Regions from separate parts of the Streptomyces venetus genome, predicted to be linked through region 1. Evidence: riboswitches for the same ligand, from Rfam matches in the RefSeq annotation. Region 1 holds a riboswitch; the other holds the start of a gene.

Region 1 (4,753 bases):
CAGCGTCCGCTCGTCGGCGATGACCTCCAGCTTGATCAGGTCCGTGCCGAGGGCCTCGCGCGCGAGACGGGCCGTGAGGACGGCCTCACCGGCCGTGAAGCAGCCCGCGGTGTTGGGCAGTACCTGGATGCCGAGCCGCTCCAGGACGGACAGCACCGAGCCGTGCACGGAAGGGTTCACCCGGCGCATCGCGACGGTCGTCAGCTCCGTCCCGGAGGCGACCAGCGACCGCTCCAGCACGTCGAGGCTGGGCGCGCCGCCCGTACCCATGATCAGGCGGGACGTGAAGGACGTACCACCGAGGACAAACGGATCGTCGGCCATGGTCAGCCTCCTTGGACGGCGGTGAGGACTTCCACGCGGTCTCCCTCGGCCAGGGGAGTGGACGGCCACTGCGCGCGCGGGACGACGGTCTCGTTGAGGGCGGCGGCCACACCGGAGGGTGACGTGGTGAGCGAGCTCACGACGGTGGCGAGAGCCGTGCCGGGCCGGACGTCCCGGGGCTCTCCGTTGACGGAGATGTTCATGCGGGCTGCTCCGTGAGTGCGGTGACGGTGCTGAAGCGCTTCGGGGTGAAGGGGCGGGCCTCCTCGGGCAGTTCACCCGTCGTCAGGGCGTGCGCCAGGGCGTCGCCGGTGACCGGCGTGAGCAGGACGCCGTTGCGGTAGTGCCCGGTGGCCAGCAGCAGTCCCTCGAGACCGGTGGGGCCGAGCAGCGGCGCGTTGTCGGGGGAGCCGGGCCGCAGCCCGGCCCGGGTCTCGGTGAGCGGCAGCTCGGTGATGCCGGGGACCAGCTCGTGCGCGTCCCGCAGCAGCTCGTACACGCCGCCCGCGGTCACGGTGGTGTCCCAGCCGGTTTCCTCACTGGTGGCCCCGACGACCAGCTCGCCGCTCGCGCGCGGCACCAGGTAGACGTGGCTGCCGCGGACGACCGCGCGCACCGTCCGGCTCAGGAACGGCCCGTGCCGCTCGGGCATGGTCAGCCGTACGACCTGCCCCTTCACCGGCCGCACCGGCGGCAGCACGTCCTCCGGGACGCCCGCCAGCCGGCCGCTCAGGCTGCCCCCGGCCAGCACGACCTGACCGGCTCCCAGCTCGGTGCCGTCGGTCGTGACGACGCCCGTGGCCCGGTCCCCCGCGACGGTGAGCCGCTCGGCCAGGGCCCGGTGGAAGACCACCCCCGACCGTTCGCACGCGGTGACCAGCGCCCCGGCCAGTCGTCGCGGGTCGATCTGGTGGTCGCCGTCGACCCGCAGCCCGCCGCGCACGCCCGGCGCGAGCATCGGCTCCAGGCGACGGCACTCCCGCCCCGACAGCCACTGCGAGTCCAGTCCCGACTGCTGTTGCAGGGCGTGCAGTTCGCGCAGGTGCGCCCGGTCGTCGGCGTCCAGGGCGACGGCGAGCGTGCCGCACCGGCGGTAGCCGAGGTCGTGGCCGGTCAGCTCGGTGAGCTCGGCCGCGAAGTCCGGGTAGCGCCGGGCGGAGGCGAGGTTCAGGCCGAGCAGGGTCTGCTCGCCGTAGTGCAGTTCCGTGACGGCGGCCAGCATCCCGGCGGCGACCTGGGCGGCCCCGCCGCCCGGCTCGGGGTCCACCACGGCCGTGGTGAGGCCCCGCCCCGCGGCCCGCCAGGCCGTGACCAGCCCGATGATCCCGCCCCCGATGACGAGGACGTCTGACGTTCGCGTACGCGACATGGGCGTCCACCCCCTCCCTTCGCCGGCATGACCCGGATCAGGTTCGTACGGTCGGAGGCCGCCAGCCTCCCTCTCAGCCCGGTGCGTCCGGGCTCCCGCGAGTGCCTTACGTTGGCCACCAACCCTAGCCCGATGCCGTATGCCGCAGTAAGGGAGCCTCCGCCCATGGCCCGATCCCTCGACGGACTCGTCCTCGCCCCGGTGGCCGACCAGGCCCCCGGTCAGGTGGGGACCCGCACCCGGTTCACGTACCACGAACGGGAGGGTGAGATCTGGGCCGAGTACGCGGGCGGCGACGTCGTACGCGGCCGTCTCGTGGGTACCAGGGAGGGAGACAGGCTGGACTTCCGCTACGTACAGCTCAAGGAGGACGGGACCACGTCCTCCGGGCACTGTGTCTCGACGGTCGTGGACCTGCCCGACGGGCGGGTGCGGCTGGAGGAGACCTGGGAGTGGGAGTCCCAGCAGGGCAGCGGGACGAGCGTTGTGGAGCAGGTCACTGCGCTTGAGCACTGACTGACAGAACGTCAGTTGTCTATGGTGATCAGGTGAGCGAGCAGACGCAGGAAGCAGGGTCCGCGCAGCCGTGGCGGGTGGTCGTGGCGGGCGCGGGCATGGCCGGTGTGCAGACCGCGGTCGCCCTGCGGGAGCAGGGCTTCACCGGCAGCGTCCTGCTGGTCGGCGCCGAGCCCCACCAGCCGTACGACCGCCCGCCGTTGTCCAAGGCCGTCCTGCTCGGCAAGTCCGAGGGCTCCGCGTTCGACGTCGACTTCGAGGCCCTCGGCATCGAGCTGCGGCTCGGCTGCGAGGTGACCGGCCTGCGCCCGGGCGACCGGGAGCTGGACACCGAGGCCGGGCCCGTGCCGTACGACATCCTGGTCGTCGCGACCGGCGCCGAACCGATCCGGCTGCCCGGGGCGGAGGGCGTGCCGGGCGTGCATCTGCTGCGCACCCTGGACGACGCCGAGCGGCTGCGGCCGGTGCTGGCCCGCCAGCACGACATCGTCGTCGTCGGCGCGGGCTGGATCGGCGCGGAGTTCGCCACGGCCGCGCGCGAGGCCGGCTGCGCCGTGACCGTCGTGGAGGCCGCCGAGCGGCCGCTCGCCGGGGCGCTGCCCGCCGAGGTCGCCGCTCCCATGGCCGCCTGGTACGCCGACGCGGGTGCCGTCCTGAGGACGCACGCGCGCGTGGAGCGCGTCGAGCCCGGCGCCGTGCTCCTCGACGACGGCACGCGGCTGCCCGCGGGCGCCGTCGTGGTCGGCATCGGCGCCCGTCCGGCCACGGCCTGGCTGTCCGGCTCCGGGATCGAGCTGGGCGCGCACGCCGAGATCGTGGCGGACGAGCAGCTGCGCACGACCGTGCCGGACGTGTACGCGGTCGGCGACTGCGCCTCCTTCCCCTCGGGGCGGTACAGCGAGCGCCTGCTGGTGCACCACTGGGACAACGCCCTGCAGGGGCCGCGCACCGTGGCCCTGAACATCGTCGGCCGGGCCTCGGGGGAGCCGCCTGCGGTGTACGACCCGGTGCCCTACTTCTGGTCCGAGCAGTTCGGGCGGTTCGTGCAGTACGCCGGGCACCACGCGGCCGCCGACACGACCCTGTGGCGGGGCGACCCGGCCGGACCGGCCTGGACGGTCTGCTGGCTGCGCGGTGACCGGCTGGTCGCGCTCCTGGCGGTGGGCCGGCCCCGGGACCTGGCCCAGGGGCGCCGCCTGATCGAGTCGGGCACGCCGATGAATCCGACGCTGCTGGCGGACCCCGCGAGGCCGCTCAAAGCGGCGACGGCATAGCGCCGGGGAGGCCTGCCGGGCGCCGTGGGCCGCCCGGCCGGACCGGTCCGACTTCCTCCTGTCAGTGGTGGATGGCAGGCTTGTTTCCGTGACCGAGATTGACGCAAAGATCGATGCTCTCGTCCCTGCCTGGCTCACCCTCCCCGACATCGCCGAACAGTTCGGCGTCGAGGTGACGCGTGTACGGCAGCTGGTCAAGGAGGGCCAGCTCATCGCCGTACGCCGCGGTGAGAACCGCGCGCTGCACGTTCCCGCCGCCTTCATCGACGGGGACAAGGTCGTCAAGGGCCTGTCCGGCACCCTGACGCTCCTGCGGGACGACGGCTTCACGGTCGAAGAGATGCTGGAGTGGCTCTTCACCCCCGACCCCAGCCTGCCCGGCACACCGGCGCAGGCGCTGAACGAGAACCGCGGCACGGAGGTGAAGCGCCGCGCGCAGGCGCTCGCGGTCTGACCGACCCCGACCGGAACAACCGTCCGGCCCTGCCGTGCGCGCGGGGCCGGGCCCGAACAACCGCCCGGCGTGGCCGGGGCCCGTATGGGCCACGGCCCGGGGCAGTCGCGCGCCTTTTCGGGGCGACCCCGGCGGGCCGCCCCTCCCGGCTGGGCACGCGGCAGCCGCCCGGCCCGGGCCGGTGAGAGGCCTGGAGCCCGCAGGGGGCTTGCGGTGGGCCCGACCGGCGGCCACGGCCTGCGGCCGGCCGCACCTCGCCACCTGCGGGAGCGTGCGCCTTGCCGCATCCCCACCACCTGCGGGAGCGTGCGCCTTGCCGCATCTCCACCACCGGCGGGAAGCGTGCGCCTTGCCGCACCTCGCCACCACCGGCCGGGAGGGTGCGCTTTGTCGCGTCCTCGCCACCTGCGGGAGGGTGCGCTTTGCCGCACGCCCGCCACCGGCGCGAAGCGTGCGCCTTGCCGCATCTCCACCACCGGCGAGAAGCTTGCGCCTTGCCGCCCGCCCAGCACCGGCGGGAAGCTTGCCGCCTGCCGCGAGCGCACCCCGCACTCCAAGCGGCACAGCGCGCTCCGTGCCCGGCAACGACAACGGCCCGGGTCGCACCCCGCGCCCGTACGCCACCGACGAACCAGGGGGACACATGCCCGGCTCCGCCGCAACCGCCGCACCCACGACCACCGCCCGCGCCCGGCTCGCCGACGCCCGGGTCTACCTCTGCACCGACGCCCGCAGGCGGCAGGGTGATCTCGGGGAGTTCCTGGACGCCGTGCTGGCGGGCGGTGTGGACATCGTGCAGCTGCGGGACAAGGGCAT
Region 2 (4,753 bases), on a different contig from region 1:
CGCGACGGCCCGGCGGTCCGCGCCCGGCAGCCCGACCAGCTCCAGCAACTCCTGCACGCGCTCGGCCTGTTGCCGCTTCTGCGCCCCGTGCATCCGCAGTCCGAAGGCGACGTTGCCGCCGACGTCCCGCTGCGGGAACAGCTGATGGTCCTGGAACATCAGCCCGACGCCACGCCGGTGCGCGGGGATGCCCGCCTGGTCGTGTCCGTCGAGCACCACGCGCCCGAAGTCCAGCGGCTGTAGCCCGGCCACCGCCCGCAGCAGGGTCGACTTGCCGCTGCCGCTGGGCCCGAGCACGCACACGATCTCGTGTTCGGCGACCTCCAGGTCGACGGCGTCCAGCACGGCCCGCCCGCCGAAACGGACCGTCGCGCCCTCAAGGCTCAGCAGCATCTAGAACTCCCCGGTCCGGTCCGTCCGCAGCTTCTCCAGCACCAGCAGCGCCACGGCGCACACCACCATCAGAATCGTCGAGAGGGCCATCGCCTGGCCGTAGTTCAGATCACCGGGCCGGCCCAGCAGCCGCGCCACGGCCACCGGCAGCGTCGGCCGGTCCGGCCGCGCGATGAACACCGTCGCCCCGAACTCGCCGAGCGAGACCGCGAAGGCGAACCCGGCCGCGATCAGCAGCGCCCGCCGCACCATCGGCAGGTCCACCTCCCGCCACACCCGCCAGGGCGAGGCCCCCAGCACCGCGGCCGCCTCCCGCAACCGCACGTCCACCGCCCGCAGCACGGGCAGCATGGTCCGCACGACGAACGGCACCCCGACCAGCGCCTGCGCGAGCGGCACCAGGATCCACGACGACCTCAGGTCCAGCGGCGGCTCGTCGAGCGCGATCAGGAAGCCGAAGCCGACGGTCACCGCGGACACCCCTAGCGGCAGCATCAGCAGCGCGTCGAACCCGCGCACGAACCGCCCGGCGTCCCGGCGCGTGAGCGCGGCAGCGGCGAGAGCGCCGATCACCACGGCGATGAGGGTGGCGGCGACGGCGTAGGACAGGGAGTTGCCGATCGCCTCGATGGGCGGGACCAGGAACACTCCCCCGTCGTTCCTCATCAACGCCCGGTAGTAGCCGAACCCGGCCGCGCCCAGGGACCGCTGCACCAGCACGGCGAGCGGCAGCAGAAGCAGCACGAGGACGGTGACCAGCACCCCGCCCAGCAGCGCCCACTGCCCGGCGCCGCGCGGCCGGCGCGCGGTCACGGAGGCGTCCACCAGCCGCAGCGCGGTCTCCCGCCGCCGTACGGTCCAGGCGTGCAGGGCGAGGATCGCGCCCACCGCGACGAACTGGATCAGCGTCAGGACGGCCGCCGTGGACAGGTCGAAGATCTCCGACGTCTGCCGGTAGATCTCCACCTCCAGGGTGGAGAAGGTGGGCCCGCCGAGGATCTGCACGACACCGAAGGAGGTGAAGGTGAACAGGAAGACCATGAGCGCGGCGGCGGCCACGGCGGGAGCCAGCGCCGGGAGCGTGACCCGTCGCCAGGCCGTCAGCGGCGACGTGCCGAGCATCCGTGCGGCCTCCTCCTGCCGCGGGTCGAGCTGCGCCCAGAGCCCGCCGACGGTCCGTACGACGACCGCGTAGTTGAAGAAGACGTGCGCGAGCAGGATCGCCCACACGGTGGTGTCCAGCCGCACGCCCCACAGCTCGTCGAGCAGCCCGCCCCGCCCGACCAGCGCCAGGAACGCCGTGCCGACGACGACCGTCGGCAGCACGAACGGCACGGTCACGACCGCCCGCAGGACCTGCTTGCCCGGGAAGTCCAGGCGCGCGAAGACGTAGGCGCCGGGAAGCGCCACGAGCAGGGTGAGCGCGGTGGAGACGAGCGCCTGCCAGGTGGTGAACCACAGGACGTGCCGGACATCGGGCTGCGCGAGCACCTCGCCGATCCGCCCGAGCTGCCAGGCCCCGTCAACCTTCAGACCGCGCGCGACGATCGCGGCGACGGGGTAGGCGAAGAAGACCGCGAAGAACGCGACGGGCACGGCGAGGAGCCCGAGCCGCGCCGCGTTCCCGCGCGTCCTGCGCGCTACTTCAGTACGAGCGAGGTCCATGACTTGACCCACTGGTCACGGTTGTCGGCGATCTTCGCCGGGTCCATGGTCTCGGGATCCTTGGCCTGCGGCCCGTACTTCACGAACTCCGGCGGCACCTGGGCGCCCTCGCGCACCGGGTGGACGAACATGTTGAGCGGCATGTCCTCCTGGAACCTCTTGGTGAGCAGGAAGTCGAGGAACGCCTTGCCGCCCTTGGTGTTCCCGGCATTGCTGAGCAGCCCGGCGTACTCGACCTGCCGGAAGCAGGTGCCCTCGGCGACCCCGGTCGGCGCGGTGCTCGGCTTCGGGTCCGCGAAGAGCACCTCGGCGGGCGGCGAGGAGGCGTAGGACACGACGAGCGGCCGGTCGCCCTTGGCCTTCTTCCCGCCGGCCGAGCCGGAGAACTCCTCGTTGTAGGCCTGCTCCCAGCCGTCGACGACCTTGACGCCGTTGGCCTTGAGCTTCTTCCAGTAGTCCTGCCAGCCCTCGTCGCCGTACTTCGCGGCGGTGCCGAGCATGAAGCCGAGGCCGGGCGAGGAGGCGGAGGCGTTCTCGGTCACGAGCAGGTTCTTGTACCGGGGCTTGACCAGGTCGTCGAAGCTCTTCGGCGGCTCGAGCTTGTGGTCGGCGAAGTACTTCTTGTCGTAGTTGACGCAGATGTCGCCGGTGTCGACGGGCGTGACCCGGTGCTGGTCCTGGTCGACGCGGTACTCGGGCTTGACCTGGTCGGAGCCCTTCGCCTCGTACGGCTGGAAGAGCCCGTTGTCGAGGGCGCGGGACAGCAGGGTGTTGTCGACGCCGAAGAAGACGTCGCCCTGCTGGTTGTCCTTGGTCAGGATCGCCTTGTTCACCGCCTGCCCGGCGTCGCCGTCCTTCAGGACGTTCACCTTGTAGCCGGACTGCTTCTCGAAGGCCGCGATGACGTCCTTGGACACGGCCCACGAGTCGTGGCTGACGAGGGTCACGGTCTTGGAGTCGCCGGATCCCTGGGCGCCGCCGGAGGACCCGCAGGCGGCGAGTGTGCCGGCCATGCCGAGTCCGACGACCACCGCCGTCAGCCGCTTTGTCTTGTTGCTCACTTGATTCCTCCTGGAGGACCAGGAGAAGACGCGGCCCTGCCCGGGACTTCAAGGGGTCCCGGGCAGGGCGCAACAGCTCGAGTGGTGACCGATCTCCCTACCCAGAATGACCTGGGCCAGGTTCGGAGGGTCTGCGGCCGTGTGCCGCACTCTCAGCGCTGTGGCGCTCCCCTGTCGGAATATGCAGATGTCGAATATGCAGATGTTCTTACGCCGGTCAGACTACCGTTCGGTGGCCGCGAGCTGACCACACGCCCCGTCGATCTCCTGACCCCGGGTGTCCCGGATCGTCACCGGCACACCGTGCGCGGCGATGGCCTCCACGAACGCCTTCTCGTCCTCGGGCCGCGAGGCGGTCCACTTGGACCCGGGCGTCGGGTTCAGCGGAATCAGGTTCACGTGCACGGGCTTGCCCTTGAGCAGCCGCCCGAGCCGGTCACCGCGCCAGGCCTGGTCGTTGATGTCCCGGATCAAGGCGTACTCGATGGACAGCCGCCGCCCGGACTTGGCGCTGTACTCGAAACCGGCGTCCAGCACCTCGCGCACCTTCCACCGCGTGTTCACGGGGACGAGGGTGTCGCGCAGTTCGTCGTCGGGCGCGTGCAGCGAGATGGCGAGGCGGCACTTGAAGCCCTCGTCGGCGAACCGGTGGATGGCCGGGACGAGCCCCACCGTCGAGACGGTGATCCCGCGCTGCGAGAGCCCCACTCCGTCGGGCTCGGGGTCGGTGAGCCGCCGGATGGACCCGATGACCCGGTTGTAGTTGGCGAGCGGCTCGCCCATGCCCATGAACACGATGTTGCTGAGCCGCGCCGGCCCGCCGGGGACCTCCCCGTCCCGCAACGCCCGCATGCCGTCCACGATCTGGTGGACGATCTCGGCGGTGGACAGATTCCGGTCCAGCCCCGCCTGCCCGGTCGCGCAGAACGGGCAGTTCATCCCGCACCCGGCCTGCGAGCTGATGCACATGGTCACCCGGTCCGGGTACCGCATCAGCACCGACTCGACGAGCGTCCCGTCGAACAGCCGCCACAGCGTCTTGCGGGTGGTGCCCTGGTCGGTCGACAGATGCCGCACGACCGTCATCAGCTCGGGCAGCAGCGCCTCCCGCAACTTTCCGCGGGCACCGGCCGGGATGTCGGTCCACTGCTCCGGATCGTGCGCGTACCGCGCGAAGTAGTGCTGCGAGAGCTGCTTGGCACGAAACGGCTTCTCCCCGACCGCGGCAACGGCCTCCTTGCGCTCGGCAGGAGTGAGATCGGCGAGATGCCGCGGCGGCTTCTTGGCTCCGCGGGGGGCGACGAATGTGAGTTCTCCGGGCTTAGGCATGGCCCACCCAGTGTCGCAGATCCATACGGGTGCACCGGGGCCGGTGGCGCTCGCCCCTTCCGTCGAAACTAAAATCGAATGCGTGAACGATTCCTCGCCGTCCCGTCTGGATCTGCTGCTCTTCGCGCGCCGTGTCGTGGTGCAGCAGGCGAGGGCCGCGCTGGCCCAGCTGGACCGGTGGATCACCGATGAGCAGCGCCGGGAGGCGGAGCGCCTAAGGGGCGAGGAGATGCGGCCGGCCCCGCCCGAGTGGCTGATCGAGCGGGGCCTGGACAAGAGGAACCTGGTCGCGGTGCACACCGGGG

Evidence for each region. A riboswitch is a leader RNA that binds a small molecule or an ion and turns the genes downstream of it on or off. The one in region 1 is predicted to bind thiamine pyrophosphate.
Region 2: linked by a shared signal. The riboswitch ahead of ABEA82_RS31755 (thiamine ABC transporter substrate-binding protein) and the one ahead of thiO (glycine oxidase ThiO) in region 1 are both predicted to bind thiamine pyrophosphate.

What each region holds. Positions count from the first base shown of each region.
Region 1 is NZ_BAABET010000012.1:42,742-47,494, forward strand. Features, by position in the region: gene ABEA82_RS32430 (thiazole synthase) at 1-324, opposite strand, end outside; gene thiS (sulfur carrier protein ThiS) at 327-527, opposite strand; gene thiO (glycine oxidase ThiO) at 524-1,693, opposite strand; TPP riboswitch at 1,691-1,802, opposite strand; gene ABEA82_RS32445 (avidin-fold protein) at 1,859-2,209, shown strand; gene ABEA82_RS32450 (NAD(P)/FAD-dependent oxidoreductase) at 2,242-3,483, shown strand; gene ABEA82_RS32455 (Rv2175c family DNA-binding protein) at 3,572-3,937, shown strand; gene thiE (thiamine phosphate synthase) at 4,581-4,753, shown strand, end outside.
Region 2 is NZ_BAABET010000011.1:203,259-208,011, reverse strand. Features, by position in the region: gene ABEA82_RS31765 (ABC transporter ATP-binding protein) at 1-393, opposite strand, end outside; gene ABEA82_RS31760 (ABC transporter permease) at 394-2,058, opposite strand; gene ABEA82_RS31755 (thiamine ABC transporter substrate-binding protein) at 2,034-3,071, opposite strand; TPP riboswitch at 3,196-3,302, opposite strand; gene rlmN (dual-specificity RNA methyltransferase RlmN) at 3,342-4,448, opposite strand; gene ABEA82_RS31745 (DUF6233 domain-containing protein) at 4,531-4,753, shown strand, end outside.